Linked DNA regions of Bradyrhizobium diazoefficiens. Each later gene encodes a partner of the first gene's protein in a complex. Links are inferred from orthologs where the notes say so. Each region holds a gene or a part of one and is shown on either strand. Other genes may lie near its edges. The genes, in order: secY and secA.

The links.
Region 2: the proteins of secY (region 1) and secA are in contact, whole or in part, in a crystal structure (PDB 3DIN), measured with the Thermotoga maritima proteins. The link is inferred for Bradyrhizobium diazoefficiens from one-to-one orthologs. Residues at the interface, in WP_004081795.1 of Thermotoga maritima: Glu108, Gly109, Glu110, Glu111, Ala236, Glu237, Arg238, Arg239, Ile240, Thr241, Ile242, Gln243, Tyr244, Ala245, Arg246, Arg247, Val248, Thr249, Gly250, Arg251, Arg252, Val253, Tyr254, Gly256, Ala257, Ser258, Thr259, Tyr260, Leu261, Pro262; in WP_004082002.1 of Thermotoga maritima: Glu261, Ala262, Arg263, Lys300, Ala301, Arg302, Thr303, Ile304, Ile305, Leu323, Tyr324, Asp325, Pro326, Val329, Ser330, Tyr333, Ile336, Lys340, Phe345, Val349, Glu363, Phe364, Tyr374, Ser375, Gly376, Gly377, Glu393, Ile395, Thr482, Ser483.

Annotation. Positions count from the first base shown.
Region 1 is NZ_CP067100.1:3,426,845-3,438,197, forward strand. Bases 8,452-11,353 are described here. They hold secY (preprotein translocase subunit SecY), read left to right. Parts: upstream 8,452-9,186; coding sequence 9,187-10,521; downstream 10,522-11,353. Other genes in these bases: rpmD (50S ribosomal protein L30), read left to right, coding at 8,452-8,476; rplO (50S ribosomal protein L15), read left to right, coding at 8,551-9,036; JJB99_RS16325 (adenylate kinase), read left to right, coding at 10,797-11,353. Also shown: rplC (50S ribosomal protein L3), read left to right, coding at 1-492; rplD (50S ribosomal protein L4), read left to right, coding at 494-1,114; JJB99_RS16230 (50S ribosomal protein L23), read left to right, coding at 1,111-1,413; rplB (50S ribosomal protein L2), read left to right, coding at 1,426-2,259; rpsS (30S ribosomal protein S19), read left to right, coding at 2,272-2,550; rplV (50S ribosomal protein L22), read left to right, coding at 2,561-2,947; rpsC (30S ribosomal protein S3), read left to right, coding at 2,965-3,684; rplP (50S ribosomal protein L16), read left to right, coding at 3,715-4,128; rpmC (50S ribosomal protein L29), read left to right, coding at 4,134-4,340; rpsQ (30S ribosomal protein S17), read left to right, coding at 4,354-4,602; rplN (50S ribosomal protein L14), read left to right, coding at 4,687-5,055; rplX (50S ribosomal protein L24), read left to right, coding at 5,055-5,369; rplE (50S ribosomal protein L5), read left to right, coding at 5,362-5,919; rpsN (30S ribosomal protein S14), read left to right, coding at 5,966-6,271; rpsH (30S ribosomal protein S8), read left to right, coding at 6,286-6,684; rplF (50S ribosomal protein L6), read left to right, coding at 6,701-7,234; and 4 more genes. UniProt on the Escherichia coli protein: The central subunit of the protein translocation channel SecYEG. Consists of two halves formed by TMs 1-5 and 6-10.
Region 2 is NZ_CP067100.1:780,405-792,248, forward strand. Bases 6,269-9,661 are described here. They hold secA (preprotein translocase subunit SecA), read left to right. Parts: upstream 6,269-6,620; coding sequence 6,621-9,461; downstream 9,462-9,661. In the rest of the region: JJB99_RS03625 (DUF1178 family protein), read right to left, coding at 1-365; JJB99_RS03630 (carbon-nitrogen hydrolase family protein), read right to left, coding at 362-1,252; grxC (glutaredoxin 3), read right to left, coding at 1,249-1,524; JJB99_RS03640 (ComF family protein), read right to left, coding at 1,560-2,369; JJB99_RS03645 (methyltransferase domain-containing protein), read left to right, coding at 2,584-3,432; JJB99_RS03650 ((deoxy)nucleoside triphosphate pyrophosphohydrolase), read right to left, coding at 3,562-3,972; bifunctional glutamate N-acetyltransferase/amino-acid acetyltransferase ArgJ, read right to left, coding at 3,976-5,217; JJB99_RS03660 (peptidylprolyl isomerase), read right to left, coding at 5,334-6,266; JJB99_RS03670 (L,D-transpeptidase family protein), read right to left, coding at 9,666-11,189; JJB99_RS03675 (acetyl-CoA carboxylase carboxyltransferase subunit alpha), read right to left, coding at 11,756-11,844. UniProt on the Escherichia coli protein: Required for protein export, interacts with the SecYEG preprotein conducting channel.

The DNA.
Region 1 (11,353 bases):
GAGCCGAAGCGCCGGGTCGAGGAATTCCGCGTCACTGCGGATGCCATGATTCCGGTCGGCGCCGAGATCCAGGCCGATCACTTCGTCGTCGGCCAGTTCGTCGACGTCACCGGCACCTCGGTCGGTAAGGGTTTTGCGGGCGGCATGAAGCGCTGGAACTTCGGCGGTCTGCGCGCCACGCATGGTGTGTCGATCTCGCACCGTTCGATCGGTTCGACCGGCGGTCGTCAGGACCCCGGCAAGACCTGGAAGAACAAGAAGATGCCCGGCCACATGGGTGTCGATCGCATCACCACGCTCAACCTTCGCGTCGTCCAGACCGATGTCGAGCGCGGCCTGATCCTCGTCGAAGGCGCCGTTCCCGGCTCCAAGGGCGGCTGGATCCGCGTGCGCGACGCCGTCAAGAAGCCGCTGCCGAAGGAAGCTCCGAAGCCCGGCAAGTTCAAGGTTGCGGGCGATGCGGAAGCCGCTCCGGCTGCGCAGGAGGCGTGAGATGGAATTGAAGGTCACCACCCTCGAAGGTAAGGAAGCGGGCTCGGTCCAGCTCTCCGACGCCATTTTCGGTCTCGAGCCGCGCGAGGACATCATCGCGCGCTGCGTGCAGTGGCAGCTCAACAAGCGCCAGGCCGGCACCCACAAGGCCAAGGGCCGCGCCGAGATCTGGCGCACCGGCAAGAAGATGTACAAGCAGAAGGGCACCGGCGGTGCTCGTCACGGCTCGGCCCGCGTGCCGCAGTTCCGTGGCGGCGGCCGTGCCTTCGGCCCGGTGGTGCGCTCGCACGCCACCGACCTGCCAAAGAAGGTCCGTGCGCTCGCGCTCAAGCATGCGCTCTCGGCCAAGGCCAAGGACGGCGATCTCGTCGTGATCGAGAAGGCCGCGCTGGAAGCCGCCAAGACCAAGGCGCTGCTCGGTCACTTCTCGGGCCTCGGGCTCACCAACGCGCTGATCATCGACGGCGCCGAGCTCAACAACGGCTTTGCCGCCGCGGCCCGCAACATCCCGAACATGGACGTGCTGCCGATCCAGGGCATCAACGTCTACGACATCCTGCGCCGTCAGAAGCTCGTTCTGACCAAGGCCGCCATCGATGCGCTGGAGGCGCGCTTCAAATGACGAAGAACATCGAGCCTCGCCACTACGACGTGATCCTGTCGCCGGTCGTGACCGAAAAGGCGACGATCGCCTCGGAGCACAACAAGGTGCTGTTCAAGGTGGCCGCGAAGGCGACCAAGCCGCAGATCAAGGAAGCGATCGAGAAGCTGTTCGACGTCAAGGTCAAGAGCGTCAACACGCTGGTCCGCAAGGGCAAGACCAAGGTCTTCCGCGGCAATCTCGGCTCGCAGTCGAACTCCAAGCGCGCGATCGTGACCCTCGAAGAGGGTCATCGGATCGACGTGACCACCGGTCTGTAAGGTCGTACGACGATGGCACTGAAGACATTCAATCCCACGACGCCGGGCCAGCGCCAGCTGGTCATGGTCGATCGTTCGGCGCTTTACAAGGGCAAGCCGGTCAAGGCGCTCACCGAGGGCAAGCACTCCTCTGGCGGCCGCAACAACACCGGCCGCATCACCGTGCGCTTCCGTGGCGGTGGTCACAAGCGGACGCTGCGTACCGTCGACTTCAAGCGTGAGAAGGTCGACGTTCCCGCGACCGTCGAGCGGCTCGAATACGATCCGAACCGCACCGGCTTCATCGCGCTGATCAAGTATCAGGACGGCGAGCAGGCCTACATCCTGGCGCCGCAGCGCCTGGCCGTGGGCGACACCATCGTCGCCGGCAACTATGTCGACGTGAAGCCGGGCAACGTCATGCCGCTCGGCAACATGCCGGTCGGCACGATCATCCACAACATCGAGGTCAAGATCGGGAAGGGCGGCCAGCTCGCCCGTTCCGCGGGCACCTATGCCCAACTCGTCGGCCGCGACCAGGACTACGTGATCATCCGCCTGAACTCGGGCGAGCAGCGCCTGGTGCACGGCCGTTGCCGCGGCACGATCGGCGCGGTGTCGAACCCGGATCACATGAACACCTCGATCGGCAAGGCCGGTCGCAAGCGTTGGATGGGCCGCCGCCCGCACAACCGCGGTGTCGCGATGAACCCGATCGACCATCCGCACGGCGGTGGTGAAGGTCGCACCTCGGGCGGCCGCCACCCGGTCACCCCGTGGGGCAAGCCGACCAAGGGCAAGAAGACCCGCACCAACAAGTCGACCAACAAATTCATTCTCCTAAGCCGCCACAAGCGGAAGAAGTAAGGAACGCCGGACATGGTTCGTTCAGTCTGGAAAGGCCCGTTCGTCGAGGGTTCTCTGCTCAAGAAGGCAGATGCCGCGCGCGCGTCCGGCCGTCACGACGTCATCAAGATCTGGAGCCGTCGTTCGACGATCCTGCCGCAGTTCGTCGGCCTGACCTTCGGTGTCTACAACGGTCAGAAGCACGTGCCGGTGGCCGTCAATGAGGAAATGGTCGGTCACAAGTTCGGCGAGTTCTCGCCGACCCGGACCTTCCATGGCCACTCCGGCGACAAGAAAGCCAAGAAGGCTTGAGGATTAAACGATGAGCAAACCTAAGCGCGAACGGAGCCTCGCCGAGAACGAGGCCAAGGCGGTCGCCCGGATGCTGCGGGTGAGCCCGCAGAAGCTCAACCTGGTCGCCCAGCTCATTCGCGGCCGGAAGGCGGCTGCTGCGCTCGCCGACCTGCAGTTCTCGCGCAAGCGGATCGCGGTCGATGTGAAGAAGTGCCTGGAATCTGCGATCGCCAATGCCGAGAACAACCACGATCTCGACGTCGACGATCTCGTCGTCGCGCAGGCCTTCGTCGGCAACGGCCTCGTGATGAAGCGCTTTGCCGCCCGCGGTCGTGGCCGCTCGGGCCGTGTCTACAAACCATTTTCGCAGCTGACGATCATCGTTCGTCAGGTCGAAGCCGAAGCAGCGGCTTAAGGGCGCAGGAGCACACGATGGGTCAAAAGATCAATCCGATCGGTCTGCGTCTCGGCATCAACCGGACCTGGGATTCCCGCTGGTTCGCCGGCAAGCAGGAATACGGCAAGCTGCTGCACGAGGACGTCAAGATCCGCGAGATCCTGCACAAGGAGCTCAAGCAGGCCGCCGTCGCCCGCATCGTGATCGAGCGTCCGCACAAGAAGTGCCGCGTCACCATCCACTCGGCACGTCCGGGCGTGGTGATCGGCAAGAAGGGCGCCGACATCGACAAGCTGCGCAAGAAGGTCGCGGACATCACCTCGTCCGACGTCGTCATCAACATCGTCGAGATCCGCAAGCCGGAGCTCGATGCGACGCTGGTGGCGGAATCGATCGCGCAGCAGCTGGAGCGCCGCGTCGCGTTCCGCCGCGCCATGAAGCGCGCCGTGCAGTCGGCGATGCGTCTCGGCGCGGAAGGCATCCGCATCAACTGCTCGGGACGTCTGGGCGGTGCGGAAATCGCGCGCATGGAGTGGTACCGCGAAGGTCGCGTGCCGCTGCACACGCTGCGCGCAGATATCGACTACGGCGTTGCGACCGCGTTCACGACCTTCGGCACCTGCGGCGTCAAGGTCTGGATCTTCAAGGGCGAGATCCTCGAGCACGATCCGATGGCCCAGGACAAGAGAATGGCCGAAGGCGAGACCGGCGGCGGTGGCGATCGTGGTGGCCGTCAGCGCCGCGATGCGGCCTGAGCCAGTACAGGGAATTGAGGGCTTAAAGCCATGATGCAACCTAAGAAAACGAAGTTCCGGAAGGCGCATAAGGGCCGTATCCACGGCGTCGCGTCTTCGGGCGCAACGTTGGCGTTCGGCCAGTTCGGCCTGAAGGCGACCGAGCCTGAGCGCGTCACGGCGCGCCAGATCGAAGCCGCGCGCCGCGCGCTGACGCGCCACATGAAGCGTGCCGGCCGCGTCTGGATCCGCGTGTTCCCCGACGTTCCGGTGTCGAAGAAGCCGGCCGAAGTCCGCATGGGCTCCGGCAAGGGCTCGCCGGAATTGTGGGTGGCCCGCGTCAAGCCGGGCCGGGTGCTGTTCGAGATCGACGGCGTCAACACCCAGACGGCGCGTGAGGCGCTGACCCTGGCGGCCGCCAAGCTGCCGATCAAGACGCGCTTCGTCGAGCGCATTGCGGAGTAATGGCCATGGCCCAGATGAAGATCGAAGACATCCGCGCGATGAGCCCCGACCAGCAGGATGACGCCATCCTGAACCTGAAGAAGGAGCGCTTCAACCTGCGCTTCCAGCGCGCCACCGGGCAGCTCGAGAACACCTCGCGCTTGCGCGAGGCTCGCCGCGACATCGCCCGCATCAAGACCGTCGCCGCGCAGAAGCGCGCGAAAGAGAAGTAAGGGGCTTACGAATATGCCGAAACGTACTCTGCAGGGCGTGGTCGTCAGCGACAAGACTGCCAAGACCGTCGTGGTGCGCGTCGATCGCCGCTTCACGCATCCGATCTACAAGAAGACGATCCGCCGTTCGAAGAACTACCACGCGCACGACGAGGACAACCAGTTCAAGCCGGGCGATATGGTGTGGATCGAGGAATCGAAGCCGATTTCGAAGTTGAAGCGGTGGGTCGTGATCCGGGGCGAGCACAAGAAAAGCGCCTGATCTGTTGGCTTTAGCCGACTGACTTCAGGGAAATGTTGAGCGCCGGCTGGGCTGGCGCAATTGGAAAGAGGACGAGGTGCATCAATGATTCAGATGCAGACCAACCTCGACGTGGCCGATAATTCTGGCGCACGCCGTGTCATGTGTATCAAGGTGCTCGGAGGCTCCAAGCGCCGCTACGCCACGATCGGCGACATCATCGTCGTCTCGATCAAGGAAGCGATTCCGCGTGGCAAGGTGAAGAAGGGCGACGTGATGAAGGCCGTCGTGGTGCGCGTCCGCAAGGACATCCGCCGCGCCGACGGTTCGGTCATCCGTTTCGACCGCAACGCCGCCGTGCTGATCAACAACCAGTCCGAGCCGGTCGGCACCCGTATCTTCGGGCCCGTGCCGCGCGAACTGCGCGCCAAGAACCACATGAAGATCATCTCGCTCGCGCCGGAGGTGCTGTGATGGCTGCGAAGATCCGCAAGGGCGACAAGGTCGTCGTGCTGACCGGCCGCGACAAGGGCCGGACCGGCGAAGTGTTCGAGGTTCGTCCCGACGCCGGCACCGCGCTGGTGCGCGGCATCAACATGGTCAAGCGTCACCAGAAGCAGACGCAGGCCCAGGAGGGCGGCATCATCTCGAAAGAGGCGCCGATCCAACTGTCCAACATCGCGTATGTCGGCAAGGACGGAAAGCCGACCCGCGTCGGATTCAAGATTCTGGCGGACGGCAAGAAGGTCCGCATCGCCAAGAGCTCGGGAGCTGAGATCGATGGCTGAGGCCGCTTACACCCCGCGCCTGCGCGCGGAATACGACGCGAAGATCCGCACGGCCATGACCGAGAAGTTCGGTTATGAGAACGTGATGCAGGTTCCGCGCCTGGACAAGGTCGTGCTGAACATGGGCGTCGGCGATTCCGTCAACGACCGCAAGAAGGCCGAGACCGCCGCCGCCGAGCTGACCCAGATCGCCGGCCAGAAGGCGATCGTGACCTATTCGCGCATCGCGATCGCGACCTTCAAGCTGCGTGAGAACCAGCCGATCGGCTGCAAGGTCACGCTGCGCAAGGCCCGCATGTACGAGTTCATCGACCGCCTGGTGACGGTCGCGCTGCCGCGCGTCCGCGACTTCCGTGGCCTGAACCCGAAGAGCTTTGATGGCCGCGGCAACTACTCGCTCGGCATCAAGGAGCACATCATTTTCCCCGAGATCGACTTCGACAAGGTCACGGAAGCCCGCGGTATGGACATCACCGTCTGCACCACGGCCAAGACCGACGAAGAGGCGAGGGCCTTGTTGACCGCTTTCAATTTCCCGTTCCGGCAGTGAGACGCTGAGCTAAAGCCTCTCAAACGCGGATACCCAGGAGCCAAGCATGGCAAAGAAGAGTTCAGTCGAGAAGAACAACCGGCGCAAGCGGATGGTGAAGAACGCCGCCGCCAAGCGCGAGCGGTTGAAGGCGATCATCGCCGACAAGAAGCTGCCGATGGAAGAGCGTTTCGCCGCGACGTTGAAGCTGGCGGAAATGCCGCGCAACTCGTCGGCGACCCGCATCCGCCTGCGCTGCGAGCTGTCGGGCCGCCCGCGCTCGAACTATCGCAAGAACAAGCTGTCCCGTATCGCGCTGCGCGAACTTGGCTCCAAGGGCATGGTCCCGGGCCTCGTGAAGTCGAGCTGGTAAGGAGGGTCGTTTAGATGTCTACGCACGATCCAATCAGCGATCTGATCACCCGCATCCGCAACGCGCAGATGCGCTCCAAGACCAAGGTCTCGACGCCTGGCTCGAAGATGCGCGAGAACGTGCTCGAGGTGCTGAAGTCCGAGGGTTACATCCGCGGCTACGCCACGGTCGAGCACTCCTCGGGCCGCAGCGAGATCGAGATCGAGCTGAAATATTTCGACGGCGAGCCCGTCATCCGCGAGATCGAACGAGTCTCCAAGCCGGGGCGCCGCGTCTACGCCTCGGTGAAGGCTCTGCCGCGGGTCAACAACGGGCTCGGCATTTCGGTGTTGTCGACGCCGAAGGGGATCATGGCCGACCACAGCGCGCGCGACGCGAATGTGGGCGGCGAAGTCCTCTTCACGGTGTTCTGAGAAGGATTTTTCATCCATGTCACGTGTTGGCAAAAGGCCTGTGGCGGTTCCGTCGGGTGTGACCGCGACCGTCGATGGGCAGACCGTCAAGATGAAGGGCCCGAAGGGCCAGCTTCAGTTCGTCGTCCACGACGACGTCGAGGTGAAGCTCGAGAGCGGCCAGATCAAGGTCAAGCCGCGGGCCGAGACCAACCGCGCGCGCGCCCTGTACGGCACCGCTCGCGCCCAGGTCGCGAATCTGGTCGAAGGCGTCACCAAGGGCTTCGAGAAGAAGCTCGAGATCACCGGCGTCGGTTACCGCGCCGCGATGCAGGGCAAGAACCTGCAGCTCGCGCTCGGCTACAGCCACGACGTGATCTATCCGATCCCGGAGGGGATCACGATCGCCGTGCCGAAGCCGACCGAGATCACGGTGTCGGGCAGCGACGTGCAGCGCGTCGGCCAGGTCGCCGCCGAGATCCGCTCCTATCGGCCGCCGGAGCCCTACAAGGGCAAGGGCGTGAAGTATGTTGGCGAATTCATCTTCCGCAAGGAAGGCAAGAAGAAGTAACGGAGCCGGTCATGTCCAAAGCCAAGGTTACGAATGCCCGGCGCAAGCGGAGTGTGCGGCTGAAGCTGCGCCGCTCCGGTGGCGGCCGTCCGCGTCTGTCGGTATTCCGCTCGTCCAAGCACATCTACGCCCAGGTCATCGACGACCTGAAGGGCGAGACGCTGGCCTCTGCCTCCTCGCTCGAGAAGTCGATGCGCGACGGCGGCAAGACCGGCGCCGACATCGATGCGGCGAAGGCGGTCGGCAAGCTGCTGGCCGAGCGCGCCGCCGAGAAGGGTGTCAAGGAAGTCGTGTTCGATCGCGGCAGCTACCTCTATCACGGGCGCGTCAAGGCTCTTGCCGACGCTGCGCGTGAGAGCGGGCTGAGCTTCTAACGGAATTTGAGGATTGAGGCGCAAGCCTCTGAAGGATTGGAAAAATGGCAGAACGCGAACAACGTGGTGGACGCGATCAACGCGGCGGCGGACGCGACCGCAAGGAGCGCGAGGAGCGCGACAGCGAGTTCGTCGACAAGCTGGTCCACATCAACCGCGTGGCCAAGGTCGTCAAGGGCGGCAAGCGCTTCGGTTTCGCAGCGCTGGTCGTGATCGGCGATCAGAAGGGTCGCGCCGGCTTCGGTCACGGCAAGGCCCGCGAAGTGCCCGAGGCGATCCGCAAGGCGACCGAGTCCGCCAAGCGCAACCTGACCCGGGTCTCGCTGCGCGAGGGCCGCACACTGCATCACGACATCGCCGGCCGTCATGGCGCGGGCCGTGTCTATCTGCGTGCAGCTCCGGCCGGTACCGGCATCATCGCCGGCGGCCCAATGCGCGCCGTGTTCGAGACGCTCGGCGTCCAGGACGTGGTGGCGAAGTCGATCGGCTCGTCGAACCCCTACAACATGGTGCGCGCGACCTTCGATGCGCTCAAGCACCAGGATTCGCCGCGTTCGGTCGCAGCCCGCCGCAACATCAAGGTGTCCACTCTGCAGTCCCGCCGTATCGGCGGTGATGCCGAGGCGGCTGCCGACTAACGGAAGGTTCGGAGTAGACTCCCATGGCCAAGGACGCCGCTAAGTCCAGCAAGACGATCAAGCTCGAGCAGACCGGCAGCGCGATCCGCCGCCATCACTCGCAGCGGTCGACGCTGATCGGGCTCAAGCTCAACAAGATCGGCCGCACCAGCGAACTGCCGGATACCCCGGCGGTCCGCGGCATGATCGACAAGGTTCACCATCTCGTCCGCATCGTCGACGAGAAGTAAGCAAAAGCGCATGATCCCGAAACCGGGTGCCGGTCTTCGGTGACGATCATGCGCAAGACACAAGGAGAAGGGCGATGAAGCTCAGCGATATCGCCGACAACGCCGGGTCGCGCAAGAAGCGTATGCGCGTCGGCCGCGGCATCGGTTCGGGCAAGGGCAAGCAGTCCGGCCGCGGCGGCAAGGGCCAGACCGCGCGTTCGGGCGTGCGCATCAAGGGTTTCGAAGGCGGCCAGATGCCGATGCATCGCCGTCTGCCCAAGCGCGGCTTCAACAACATCTTCCGCGTCGAGTTCGCCGAGATCAATCTCGACCGGCTCCAGGAAGCGGTCGATGCCAAGAAGATCGACGCCGGCAGCGTCGTCAATGTCGAGGCCCTGGTGAAGGGCGGCGTGCTGCGCCGCGCCAAGGCCGGCCTGCGGCTGCTCGGCCGTGGCGAGCTCAAGTCCAAGCTCAACATCGAAGTGCACGGCGCCAGCAAGACCGCGATCGCGGCGGTCGAGAAGGCCGGCGGTTCGGTGAAGATCCTCGCCCCCGCCAAGGAAGAAGGCGAGGCGGCGTAACAACTGCGTCATTGGCCCGCGCCTCGCGGGCCTTTACGCATGCGGGACGATGGACTTATCGAAGCCGAAGCCCCAGATAATGTCCGGCGTCCGCTAGAATAGCCCGGCCGCGGGTATCACGGCGCAACAGGCGGCGGGAGAAAGTCCAAGATGGTCTCTGCAGCGGAACAACTGGCAGCCAATCTCAATTTCGGCGCGTTTGCGAAGGCCGACGAACTGAAGAAGCGCATCTGGTTCACCCTGGGTGCGCTGCTCGTTTATCGGCTCGGAACCTACATCCCGCTGCCGGGCATCGATCCCAACATCTGGGAGCAGGTGTTCAAGTCGCAGGCGGGCGGCATCCTCGGCATGTTCAACATGTTCGCCGGCGGCGGCATCCACCGCATGGCGATCTTTGCGCTGAACATCATGCCGTACATCTCGGCCTCGATCATCATCCAGCTCCTCACCACCGTCTCGCCGCAGCTCGAGGCGCTGAAGAAGGAGGGCGAGGCCGGCCGCAAGACGCTGAACCAGTACACCCGCTACCTGACGGTGATCCTGGCCGCGTTCCAATCCTATGGTATCGCGGTGGGTCTCGAAGGCGCCGGCAATGTCGTCAGCGACCCCGGCATGTTCTTCCGCCTGTCCACGGCAATCACGCTGACCGGCGGCACCATGTTCCTGATGTGGCTGGGCGAGCAGATCACCTCGCGCGGCATCGGCAATGGTATCTCGCTGATCATTCTCTCCGGCATCGTCGCCGAGCTGCCCGCGGCGCTCGCCAACATGCTCGAGCTCGGCCGTCAGGGCGCGATGTCGACCGGCCTGATCCTGGTCGTGATCGTCATGGCGGTCGCCGTCATCGCTTTCATCGTGTTCATGGAGCGCGCCCAGCGCCGGCTCCTGATCCAGTATCCGAAGCGCCAGGTCGGCAACAAGATGTTCGAGGGCCAGTCCTCGCATTTGCCGCTCAAGCTCAACACCTCGGGCGTGATCCCGCCGATCTTCGCGTCCTCGCTGCTGCTGCTGCCGACCACGGTTGCGAACTTCAACGCCGGCCGCGGGCCGGAATGGTTCCAGTGGATCACCACCCAGCTCGGCCACGGCCGCCCGCTGTTCCTGATCCTCTATCTCGCCCTGATCGTGTTCTTCGCCTTCTTCTACACCGCGATCGTGTTCAACCCGACCGAGACCGCTGACAATCTGAAGAAGCACGGCGGCTTCATCCCGGGCATCCGTCCGGGCGAGCGCACCGCCGAATATATCGACTACGTGCTGTCGCGCATCACTGTGCTCGGTGCGATTTATCTCGCGATCGTCTGCTTGATTCCGGAAATCCTGATCTCCTACGCCTCGGTGCCGTTCTACTTCGGCGGCACGTCGCTGCTGATCGTCGTCAGCGTGACCATGGATACGGTGGCGCAGGTGCAGGGCTATCTGCTGGCGCATCAGTACGAAGGTCTGATCCGCAAGTCGAAGCTGCGCGGCGGCCGCCGCCGCTAAGCGCAGCGCTTTCAAGGCGGCGCGACAGCGCCGCCGATTCGCCGTGCGAGCAACGCGCGGCGCCCGCGCAAGCGGTGAGCCAGTCATGCGGCCATGTCGGCAGAGCTGCTCTCACTGCGACGCAATCACTGATTTCAAAGGCCTTCTTGGCGTCCGGGCATTTGCTCCCCTATGATATGGGTAGCGGTGCGGCGCTGATTATGATTTGCACTGTTACCGAACTTTCAAACACAGGTGCGCGACGTATCGCTCACCAATCCGGGGGGCGTACGCCGATGAGAATCATACTTCTGGGACCGCCGGGGTCGGGCAAGGGGACCCAGGCGCAGCGGCTGGTGCAGCGCTATGGCATCGTCCAGCTCTCGACCGGTGAGATGTTGCGCGCGGCCGTCGCGGCGGGAACGCCAGTCGGGCTGAAGGCCAAGGAGATCATGGCGAGCGGCGGCCTCGTGCCCGACGACGTCGTGGTCGGAATCATCTCCGACCGGCTCGATCAGCCGGACGCCAAGGCCGGCTTCATCCTCGACGGTTTCCCGCGGACGGTGCCGCAGGCCGAGGCGCTGGACGAACTGCTCAGGCACAAGCATCTCAAGCTCGACGCCGTGATCGAGCTCCGTGTCAACGAGAGCGCGCTTTTGAGCCGCGTCGAGACCCGCGTCGCCCAGATGCGGGAGCGCGGGGAGGAGATCCGGGTCGACGACACCCCGGAGGTCTTGACCAAGCGTCTGGCCAGCTACCGCAGCCAAACCGAACCCCTGATTCACTATTATTCCGAGCGTCGGAAGCTCTCCACCATCGACGGCATGATGGCGATCGACGAGGTCACCCGCGC
Region 2 (11,844 bases), 2.6 Mb from region 1 along the record:
TCGCCGTAATGCATCGCGCGCGCTTCGTTGGCAAAACGCTCGCCGACATTGTCGGCGTTCTTGACGATGTGGTCGCGCAGCTCTTTCAGCTTGGCGCGCAGCTCGCGCTCCTGCGCCATCATCAGCGAGGTCGATCCGGCTGCCGCAGCTTCGGGCGCGGCGGTCGTGGCCGGCTCGGGCAGCGGCGTCGCGCGACCCTTCTTGCTTGCGATGCGCGGGGCCATGATCGCCTTGTCGACCTTGGCCGAGCCGCAGATCGGGCAGGTCACCAGCTTGCGCTTCACCTGGGAATCATAGGCCGACGAGCTCTGGAACCAGCTTTCGAAATCGTGGCCGCGGTCGCAGTGCAGTGCGTAGCGGATCATACCGATCCCCGCACGAGGTGCAGGTGATCCGGCCCCGCTTTCGGGTCGGCGACGCCGAAGCGGCGGCCGTGCTGGAGCGAGGGGATCGCCCGGCGCGCGGTCTCGACCTTGGTCGGATCGATTCTGGCCATGATGATGCCGGGCTCGACATCGCCCTCGGCGAGGATCTCGCCCCAGGGATCGATGATCAGCGAATGACCGTAGGTCTCGCGCTTGTTCTCGTGCAGGCCGGCCTGCGCGGCGGCAAAAATGAAGCAGCCGGTCTCGATCGCGCGTGCGCGCAGCAGCACGTGCCAATGTGCTTCCCCGGTCTTGCGGGTGAAGGCCGACGGCACCGTGATGAAAGAGGCGCCGCTCTCGGCCAGGGCGCGATAGAGCGCGGGGAAGCGCACATCGTAGCAGATCGTGAGGCCGACGCGGCCCCAGGGCAGGTCGGAGATCACGGCGGTCTCGCCGGGCTGGTAATTGGCGGATTCGCGATAGCTCTCGCCGTCCGGCAGCTCGATGTCGAACATGTGGATCTTGTCGTAGCTCGCGAGCACGGTGCCCTCGGGCCCGATCAGGAACGAGCGGTTGACCGCCTTCTCCGGCGAGAAGCGCAGCGCCAGCGAGCCGACATGGATGTGAATTCCGAGCTCAGCGGCAAGTGCGCGATAGGCCTTCAGCGAGGCGTCATCCTCTTCGCTCTGCAGATGCTCGAACAGCGCCTTGCGGTTCAGCTGCATGATGTTGCTGACTTCGGGCGTCTGCACGTAGTCGGCGCCGTTGGCCGCCGCCTCACGGATCAGTTTCGTCGCCTGCTCGAGGCTCGGCCCCGGGAGCAGGCCGGTGCGCATCTGCACCATCGCGGCGGTGAAGGTCCTGTCTTGAGCTTGAGTCTGGCTCATGACACCGCCTTCACGCTTTCGAGCAGGCCATCGAGCTTGCCCTCGCGATCCAGCGCGTAAAGTTCGTCGCAGCCGCCGACATGGGTTCCGCCGATCCAGATCTGCGGGAACGTGGAGCCCGCGCCGGCGCGGTCGTACATCTCCTGGCGCCAAGACGGGTTCTTGGCGATATCGAACTCGGTGAAGCTGGCCTTCTTGCGGGTCAGCAGCGACCGCGCGGCGGAACAATAGCCGCATCCCGGCCTGGTATAGATCTCGACAGCAGCGGTCATCTCGTCCAGCGCTCTCAATTCATGAATTCATTGAATTATATGGGACGGGGGCCGCTCTCGACAACCCGGGCAAAGACCAGCACGTCGACCTGGGCCGCCTTGGCGCGGAGCAGGGCCCGCGCACAGGCCTCCAGCGTCGCACCCGTGGTCAGGACGTCGTCGATCAGGATGATGCGGCGGCCCTGGATTTCCGCCTGACGGTCGGCGGATACCTGGAATGCGCCCTGCACATTGGTAGCGCGCTGAGCCCGCGACAGGCCGATCTGCTGCTCGGTGGCGCGCACCCGGCGCAGCACCTCGCCGCGGACCTTGACCCCGCTCTGCCGTTCGATGATGCGCGCCAGCGCGCCGGACTGATTGTAGCGGCGGCGCCAGGCCCGCCGCCAATGCAGGGGCACCGGCACCAGCATGTCGGCGCCGGCGAGCAGCTCGCCGCCGGCGCGCGCCATCCAGCGGCCCATGGCCGGCGCCAGATCGGTGCGGTCCTGGTATTTCAGCGCATGCACCAGCGTGCGCGCGATGTCGTCGTAACGCACCGCTGCACGCGCCCGCTGGTAAGCCGGCGGGCTCGCGATCGCCTCCATCGACAGCATCTCGGGGCCGGGATCATAGACAAAGGGAATGCCGAGCCGCGGGCAATAGGGCCGCTCGATGAACGACAGCTTTGCCCAGCAGGCCGCGCACACGCCTTCGCCGTCGACCGGCTCGCGGCAGGACACGCACAGCGTCGGCAGCGCAATGTCGAGCGCCAGCCGTGTCGCCCGCACCAGCACATGGCGGCCGGCCGTCCATGCGGCCCGCAGCGGCGCGGAGAGGGAACGGGTGGGGGCGGCGTCGGCTTCCATCGAAGGAGGCTAGCGCTCTGTTTGCGGGGGCTCAAGCCACGCTCTCGTGCCCCGGACGCTGCGCAGCGCGTAGCGGTGCGCTGCAGAGCCGGGGCCCAGAACCTGTGTGCGCCGAGACATGGGTCCCGGCTCTGCGGAGCGTCACTGCGTGCCGCACCGCGTCCGGGACACGAGAGCGATTGCCAGACCGACTTGGATCGGCGTAACCAGCGGCATGGCCCAGCCCCCGCAAACCCCGCCCGCTTTGTTCGATCGTGCCTTGCTGCTTGCGCGGCAGCACCGCGCGCGGGCGCAGGGCGCGGCGACCTTTTTGCTTGATCGCGTCGCCGAGGACATGTCCGACCGGCTGGCCGCGGTGATGCGCGCGTTTCACGCCCCGGCCGATCTCTGGACACCCGGTGAAGGGCTCGCGGGGCTGCGCACGCGGCTTCCGTCCATCGAACGGATCGCGCTCGATGCGGCAGGCTCGGAGAAATTGCCCTTCGCGCCGGAAAGCCTCGATCTCGTCGTCTCCGCGCTGGCACTGCAATTCGTCAACGACCTGCCGGGCGTACTGGCGCAAATCCGCCGGGCGCTGAAGCCGGACGGGCTGCTGCTCGCCGCGATGATCGGCGGCGACAGCCTGACCGAGCTGCGGCAGGCCTTTGCCGCGGCGGAGGCCGAATGCGAAGGCGGCGTATCGCCGCGCGTGGCGCCATTTGCCGATCTGCGTGACATCGGCGCGCTGTTGCAGCGGGCGGGCTTTGCGCTGCCGGTGACCGATGTCGACCGCGTCGTGGTGCGCTATGCCAATGCGTTCGCGCTGATGCAGGATCTCCGGCGCATGGGCGCGGCCAATATGCTGCTCGAGCGGCGCCGCGCGCCGAGCCGTCGCGCGACACTGCTGCGCATGGCCGAAATCTACGCCGATCGCTTTGCCGATGCCGACGGCCGCATCCGCGCGACGTTCGACATCATCTGGCTCTCAGGCTGGGCGCCGCATGCGAGCCAGCAGCAGCCGTTGAAGCCGGGTTCGGCGAAGGCGAGTCTCGCGGAGGCGGTGAAGAAGACGGGGAGAAAGTGACGTGTGTCCCGGACGCGCAGCAGCGTTCTTACGCTGCTGTGTAGAGCCGGGACCCAGCCTGCCGAAAGCAGGGCCCCGGCTCTGCAGCGCACCGCAAGAGCGCTGCGCTGCGTCCGGGGCACACTGATCTCACATCAGCAAATCAATCAGATGCGGGATCAGCGGAATATCCGCCGGCGGCATCGGGTAGTCGCGCAGTCTGTTGGCGCGGACCCAGGCCAGATTCTGGCCCTCGCGCGCCTCCACCATGCCCTCCCAGCGCCGGCAGATGTACAGCGGCATCAACAGATGAAAGGTCTCGTAGCCGTAGCTCGCGAAAGTGAGCGGGGCCAGGCAGGGCTCGGCAACAGTGATGCCGAGCTCCTCGTGGAGCTCGCGGATCAGGCTCTGTTCCGGCCGCTCGCCCGCCTCGAGCTTGCCGCCGGGAAATTCCCATAAGCCCGCCAGCGGCTTGCCCTCAGGGCGCTGTGCGATCAGGACGCGCTTGTCGGCGTCCACAAGCGCACAGGCCACGACAAGGGTGAGCTTGAGCTCGGCCATGCCCTACGACCTGTAATCGCCGTTGATCGCGACATACTCCTTGGTGAGATCGCAGGTCAGCACACGGTCGCGGCCCTTGCCGAGGCCGAGCGAGACCTTGATCGCGATCTCCGGGGCCTTCATCGCCTCTGACACCTGCGCCTCGTCGTAATTAGGATCGCGCGCGCCGCTCTTGGCGACGCGGATGCCGTTGAAGGCGATCGAGAGCTTGTCGCGGTCGGCCGGCTCGCCGGCCTTGCCGACCGCCATCACCACGCGGCCCCAATTGGCGTCCTCGCCGGCGATCGCGGTCTTGACCAGCGGCGAGTTGGCGATCGACATCGCAATTTTGCGCGCGGACGCCTTGGTCTTGGCGCCCTCGACCGTGATCTCGACCAGCTTGCGCGCGCCTTCGCCGTCGCGGGCCACCTGCTCGGACAGGTTGGCGAGGATCTGGTTGAACGCCTTGGCGAACGCTTTCAGGCGCGGGTCGCTGGCGCGGCTGATCTTCGGCGCGCCGTGCGCGGCGGCAGCGCCGGTGGCGAACGCCAGCAGCGTATCGGAGGTCGAGGTGTCGCCGTCGATCGTCACCGCGTTGAACGTGTCCTCGACGCCGGCCTTGAGCAGCGCCTGCAGCGCGGCCGGCGCGATCGGCGCGTCGGTGAAGATGAAGGACAGCATCGTCGCCATGTCGGGCGCGATCATGCCGGCGCCCTTGGCCATGCCGTTGATGGTGACCTTGGCCTTGCCGAGCTTGACCGTCGCGGTCGCGATCTTGGGGAAGGTGTCGGTGGTCATGATCGCCTTGGCGGCGGCGAGATAGTCGCCGGGCTCGGCGGCCTCGGCGAGGCGCCCCAGCACGCCGTCGAACTTGGTCGCATCCAGGGGCTCGCCGATTACGCCGGTCGAGGCCAGGAAGATTTCGCTCTCGCTGCAGCCGACCGCCTTGGCCGCGATCTTGGCGGTCAACGCGGTGGAGGCGCGGCCGGTCTTGCCGGTGAAGGCATTGGCATTGCCGGAATTGACGACCAGCGCGCGCGCCTTGCCGCCCTTCAGCTTGGCGCGGCACCATTCGACCGGCGCTGACGGGCACTTCGATTTGGTGAAGACGCCGGCGACCGCGGTGCCCTTGTCCATCATTGCCAGCAGGACGTCGGTGCGGTTCTTGTAGCGGATACCGGCCTCGGCCGTCGCGAGGCGGACGCCCGCAATGGTGGGCATGTCGGGAACGTTCTTCGGGGCGAGGGGAGAGACGGCTGAGGACATCATGGGCGCCTTGATGAGGTCTGAACATGCAGATGGCCGGGCGATGCCCGGCCATTGCGACGTTAGATACTATTGGCGTCCCAGAAGTGACAGCGAATTCTTACTTCTTCGCGGTCCTACTTCTTTGCAGGCGGCGCCATCTTGCTGTCGGACGGCTTGGCCGCGTCGGCCGGCTTCGCGTCCGATTTGGCGTCCTTGGAGGCGTCGGCCTGGTCCATCCGCTCGACCTTGGCGTCCGCGCGCAGCTTGGCGACGTAATCGGCCTGGGCCTTGCGGGTGACGTAGTTCTCGATCTGGGGCTTGACCTGCTCGAACTCCGGCGCCTTGCGATTGCGCTTTTCCTCGACCTTGATGATGTGCCAGCCGAACTGCGACTTCACGGGGTCGGAAATCTTGCCGGGCTCCAGCGCGAAGGCCACCGCCGAGAATTCCGGCACCATCTGCTCCTTGGTGAAGAAGCCGAGATCGCCGCCGTCGGCGGAGCCCGGATCCTTGGACTTCTTCTTGGCGAGCTCGGCAAAGTCGGCGCCCTTGTCGAGCTCGGCCTTCACCGCCTTGGCCTCGTCCTCGGTCTCCACCAGGATGTGGCGGGCACGCACCTCCTGCTCGCCGGTGATCTGCTTGGAGGCCTCCTCATAGACCTTCTTCATGGCGTCGGGGGTGGTGGCGGCCTTGCCCTCGTTGGCGAGCAGGCCGTCCATCAGCAGGCGGTTGCGGGCGAACGCCAGGCGCTTCTTGAACTCCTCGCTGTCGCCGATCTTCTTGTCCTCGGCAGCCTTGCTGACGATCTTCATGTCGATCAGGAACGACAGCACATTCTCGTCCTTGGTCGCTGGGTCCATCTGGGCGAGGCTCGGCCCGAGCTCCTCCTCGGCCATGGCGACGTCGCTCTTCTTGATCTCCGCGCCATTGACCTTCGCCAGCACCGGATCGTCGGCGGCCCGCAACGGGCCCGGAAGCGCCAGGGACAGCGCCAGAGCGAGGCATCCAGCCAGGGCGGAGGCATGGCGGAAACGCTGGCCGGTGGTTACCGGGAACGAGGTGGTCATGGAAAATCCTTTTGTTGAAGCAGGGGGCTGCTCGAGCGGGGCGGACACTCGCCCAATTCAGGGGGGCTTTGCAACGCGAAAAGTCTGTCAATTTGATGAATTGGCCGCAATGCGGCCGCCGTTGACAAGGCTAGGGGCCGGCCATATCTCTGCCCGGTCGCGTCCATGGCGATGGCGTTTATTTTGCTGCGTTTTTGGCCGTTGAACCCTGACTTGCCCAATTCCCACCCATATGGCGGACGACCCCCCGCAGTCCGGGCTCTGGCGCCATAAAGCGTCACGGTGAGTTGATAGGCAGGTGGGTGACAACATTTCGGCTGCCACGCGGTTAAATCGCGAACACAGGAACTGGTCATGATCGGCGCGCTCGCCCGCAAATTTTTCGGCTCCTCCAACGATAGGCGGGTGAAGGGATATCAGTCCCGCGTCAACGCGATCAACGCGCTGGAGCCCGAGCTCATCAAGCTCTCGGACGAGGAACTCAAGGCCCGCACCGCCGAATTCAAGAAACAGCTCGCCGAGGGCAAGACGCTCGACGACCTGCTGGTGCCCGCCTTCGCCACCGTGCGCGAGGCCGCCAAGCGCACGCTCGGCCAGCGCCATTTCGACGTCCAGCTGATCGGCGGCATGGTGCTGCACGAGGGCGACATTGCCGAGATGAAGACCGGCGAAGGCAAGACGCTGGTGGCGACGCTCGCGGTCTACCTCAACGCGCTCGCCGGCAAGGGCGTTCACGTCGTCACCGTCAACGACTACCTCGCCCGCCGCGACTCCGGCTGGATGGGCCAGATCTATGGCTTCCTCGGCCTGACCACCGGCGTCATCGTGCACGGCCTCGACGATTCCGAGCGCAAGGCGGCCTATGCCTGCGACATTACCTACGGCACCAACAACGAATACGGCTTCGACTATCTGCGCGACAACATGAAGTACCGGCTCGACGACATGGTCCAGCGGCCGCACTTCTACGCCATCGTCGACGAAGTCGACTCCATCCTGATCGACGAGGCGCGCACGCCGCTGATCATCTCCGGCCCGCTCGACGACCGCTCTGATTTCTACAACACCATCGATGGTTTCCTGCCGAAGCTCGACAAGTCCGACTACGACGTCGACGAGAAGCAGCGCACCGTGACGCTGACCGAAGCCGGCATGGAGAAGATCGAGACCTTGCTGCGCGACGCCGGCCAGCTCAAGGGCGAGTCGCTCTACGACGTCGAGAACGTCTCCGTCGTGCACCACATCAACCAGGCGCTGCGCGCCCACACGCTGTTCACCCGCGACAAGGACTACATCGTCCGCGACGACGAGGTCGTCATCATCGACGAGTTCACCGGACGCATGATGCCGGGCCGGCGCTATTCCGAAGGCCTGCATCAGGCGCTGGAGGCCAAGGAGCACGTCCAGGTCCAGCCCGAGAACCAGACGCTGGCCTCGATCACCTTCCAGAACTATTTCCGCATGTATGAGAAGCTGGCCGGCATGACCGGCACGGCCGCGACCGAAGCCGACGAGCTGTTCGACATCTACAAGCTCGAGGTCGTGGAGATCCCGACCAACCTGCCTGTGGCGCGTCTTGACGAAGACGACGAGGTCTACAGGACGCAGAAGGAAAAGTACCAGGCGATCCTCGCCGAGATCGAGCGGGCGAACGCGCGGCTGCAGCCGGTGCTGGTCGGCACGGCGTCGATTGAAAAATCGGAAGTGCTCGCCGAATTCCTCAAATCGAACGGCTACAAGCAGATCGACTTCGGCAAGGAGCACGCGCTCGACAAGCTCTACGCCGCCGCCCGCGCCGGCAAGCCGGCAAAACTGTTCGCGGTGCTGAATGCGCGCTTCCACGAGCAGGAAGCCTATATCGTCGCGGAAGCGGGCGTGCCCGGCGCGATCACGATCGCGACCAACATGGCCGGCCGCGGCACCGACATCAAGCTCGGCGGCTCGCTCGAGATGCGTCTCCAGCAGGAGACCGCCGGCATCACCGACGAGGCAGAGAAGGCGAAGAAGATCGAGCAGATCAAGGCCGACATCGAGCGCTTCCGCGACATCGTGCTGAAGGCGGAAGAGACCGTCGAGGTCGAGCCGGCGAAGGGTTCAAAGCCCGCCAAAACCGTGAAGAAGCCGGGCGGCCTCTACATCATCGGCTCCGAGCGCCACGAATCCCGCCGCATCGACAACCAGCTGCGCGGCCGCTCCGGCCGTCAGGGCGACCCCGGCCGCTCGAAGTTCTTCCTGTCGCTGGAAGACGATCTGATGCGCATTTTCGGCTCGGATCGTCTCGACAGCATGCTGCAGCGTCTCGGCCTGCAGGAGGGCGAGGCCATCATCCATCCCTGGATCAACAAGGCGCTGGAGAAGGCGCAGCAGAAGGTCGAGGCGCGCAACTTCGACATCCGCAAGAACCTGCTCAAGTTCGACAACGTCCAGAACGACCAGCGCAAGGTGATCTTCGACCAGCGCGTCGAGCTGATGAAGGACGAGAGCGTCGCCGAGACCGTCGCAGACATGCGCCACGCCTTCATCGAGGACCTCGTCACCAAGCACGTGCCCGAGCATGCCTATGCCGAGCAGTGGGACACAGCCGGGCTCAAGGAAGAGCTGAAGCGTGTGCTCGATCTCGACCTTCCCGTCGACGACTGGGCCAAGGAAGAGGGTATCGCCGACGAGGAGCTGCTCACCCGCATCGAAAACCGCGCCGACGAGCACATGGCGGCCAAGGTCGCGCAATGGGGTCCCGACGTGATGCGTTACGTCGAGAAGACCATTCTGCTGCAGACGCTGGACCATCTCTGGCGCGAGCATCTGATCATGCTCGACCACCTCCGCCAAGTCATTGGCCTGCGCGGTTACGGCCAGCGCGATCCGTTGCAGGAGTACAAGACCGAGGCCTTCAACCTCTTCCAGGAGATGAGCGCGCATTTGCGCGAGGCCGTCACGGCGCAGCTGATGCGCGTCGAGATCGTCCCGCCGGAGCAGGAAGCCCCGATGCTGCCCGCGATGGAAGCGCACAAGTTCGATCCGAACACCGGCGAAGACGAAATGGCGCTCGCCAGCGTCACCCTCGCCCCGCAGGCCACCGACGCAGCGCTGCGCGACCCGAAGAACCCGGCGAGCTGGGGCAAGGTCGGCCGCAACGAGGATTGCCCGTGCGGCAGTGGCAAGAAGTATAAGCACTGCCACGGGCGGTACGCGTAAGGGCTGAATGCGTTTGCGAGGCGCGACGATAGCGCCTCGCTCTCCACTGTCGTCGCTCGGCTCGACCGGCGCCCCAGTGTGCCGCAGCTTCTCGGCTTAATCACAACTTTCGCTGGAATACCGGATTGCCCGCCCTCATGCGCGGTTGCGCACGACACGGCGATGATGGCTGAGGGCGTTTCACGTGAGAAAGGCGCGGCGGCTTTACTTCACCGCCCCGAACCGGCTCTCAAAGGAGTTCGACGACACCACGGGTGCTGCGCCGGCCATCTGCGTGCTGTCGGCCGCCCCATCGCTCACCGACGGCTTCAGCGCCGGACGCGTCTGGGCGAGCCGCGTGTCGGGCTGCGGCTTCGGCGCCTCGGCGGGCTTGGCCGCGGCAACCGCCGGCTTCGGCGCGTCCTTTGCTGCATCCTTCACCGCTTCCTTGGACTTGTCGTGGCCCGGCACGAAGCGGGTCACGGCAGCCTTCAGCCTTGACGCTGCGGTGGTCGGCGTCGTGGACGTCGCGGCCGGGGCGACGGACGCAGTGGCTTGCGGCGGTGGTGTCGTCGTCGCCGTCGTGTCGGCGGAGCCGAGGCCCATCTTGCGGCCGAGGTTGGAGAAGAAGCCGCCGCCGGATTTTTCGGCCGCGGCGACGCGCGTGTTGGTCGCGGGCGCGGCTACGGCAACGACCGGCTCTTCCTGCGGCGCGGGCGCGGACGCCACCGCATCGAGGTTCGGCTTGGGCGGATTGACGTGGCCGGGGATCGTGCCCGGCGCCTTCGCCATCGCCAGCATCTGCAAGGTGGTGCCTTCGGCGCTCTCGGACAGGCCGGTCGAGCCTTCCGGAATCTTGGCGGCAAAGATCTTGTTCATGCCGCCGTCGATGCCGGTGTTCATGCGCGCCACCGGCGTGCCCTTGGCGACGAGCTTGGCGTATTCGGCCTCGTCCTTGGCCTGCTTCTCGCGCACGGCGCTCGCGATCTCCTCGGGGATCACATAGGCCGGGCATTTTGCGGAAGCATCGAATATGGGATCGCGCTTGGCATCGGCCGGCTTGGCCGCGTCGAACACGTATTTCTTCTCGCAGAAATCGACCTTCGGCTCCTGCCGCGTCACCTCGAAATGATCATAGCCTTCCTTGATCATCTTCCAGAACGGCATGTTCGGATTGTTCCGGTGCTTGGCCATGTTCACCGGCGTCATCTTGAACGGATAGGCCTGCAGCTGGAACGCCTTCTGGCCGCCGAAGAAGGATTCGCGCCCCAACGAATAGATCTCCGCGATCTGCTCGTCCGTCATCGCGTAACAGCCGCGCGAAGAACAGTCGCCATGCACCATCAGTTGCGAGCCGGTGCGGCCCAGCGCCTTGTCGAACGCGTTCGGGTATCCGGTATTGAAGGAAAGATAATAGGCCGATTGCGGATTCATCTGGCTCGGATTGATCGAATAAAATCCTTCCGGCGCCTGGCGGTCGCCTTCGCGCACCTTGGGGCCGAGATCGCCCGACCAGCGGCAGATCGGATAGGTCTTGAGCAGCGCGAACTGGCCGCTTCGGGTCTGCTTCCAGACTTCGAGCTCGGCCTCCTGCTTGAACAGGCGCACCAGGATCGGCGATTGCAGGTCCATGTCCTTCTCGGCCATCGCGGCGAGAAGTTTTGGCGGCACCGGCTGGTTGGCCTTGGCATTGGTCGCGAGCGAAACCTGGTCGGTGTCGCAGCCGGTCAGCAGAACGCCGGCCGTCATCAGCGCAACCGAAGCCAAGAGCGCGCGAGCAAGCGAACGAGAAATCAAGATGGACCCCACACCGTGCCGGGCAGAGAGCGCGAACCCCACTTCGTTTGGCGCATGATCCGAGCGGACAACCGACCCGCCGTGGCGGGCTCGTTCAGATCACGCCCCAGCGCTGATGCCCTGAAGCCATTGATTAAAATTCTAACCTCTGGGTGATGCGGTCGCAACCCGAGCGGGGATCACGAGGGCGTTGGCCCAAAGGTGTGGTCAACAGAGACTTAAACTGGGCGGAACTTGGACCTTGCAGCCAAATTGGAACGGAGATCGCTGATTTGGGCAAAAAAAGGGTTAACGCGGGGTTACCGGGGCTCTTCGCCTCTCCCGCTTGCGGGGAGGGGTCGGCATAGGCGGGCCTTGGCCGCCGTTCTTCGAGAACGCCGATGCGAAGCATCGGCTATGGCGCCGGGTGAGGGCTCTCTCCTCTTGGGGGTTCTCATTTGCGGAGACCCCCTCTCCCCGACCCTCCCGCAAGCGAGGGAGGGGGCGCACCACCGCCGTCGCGCCGAAATGGGCTCGAATCACCCCAGTTTCCGGCCGATATCGAGGAATTTCTGCCGCCGCTGCTTGCGGATGGCCTCGCCGTCGAGGCCGCGGAGTTCGTCGAAGG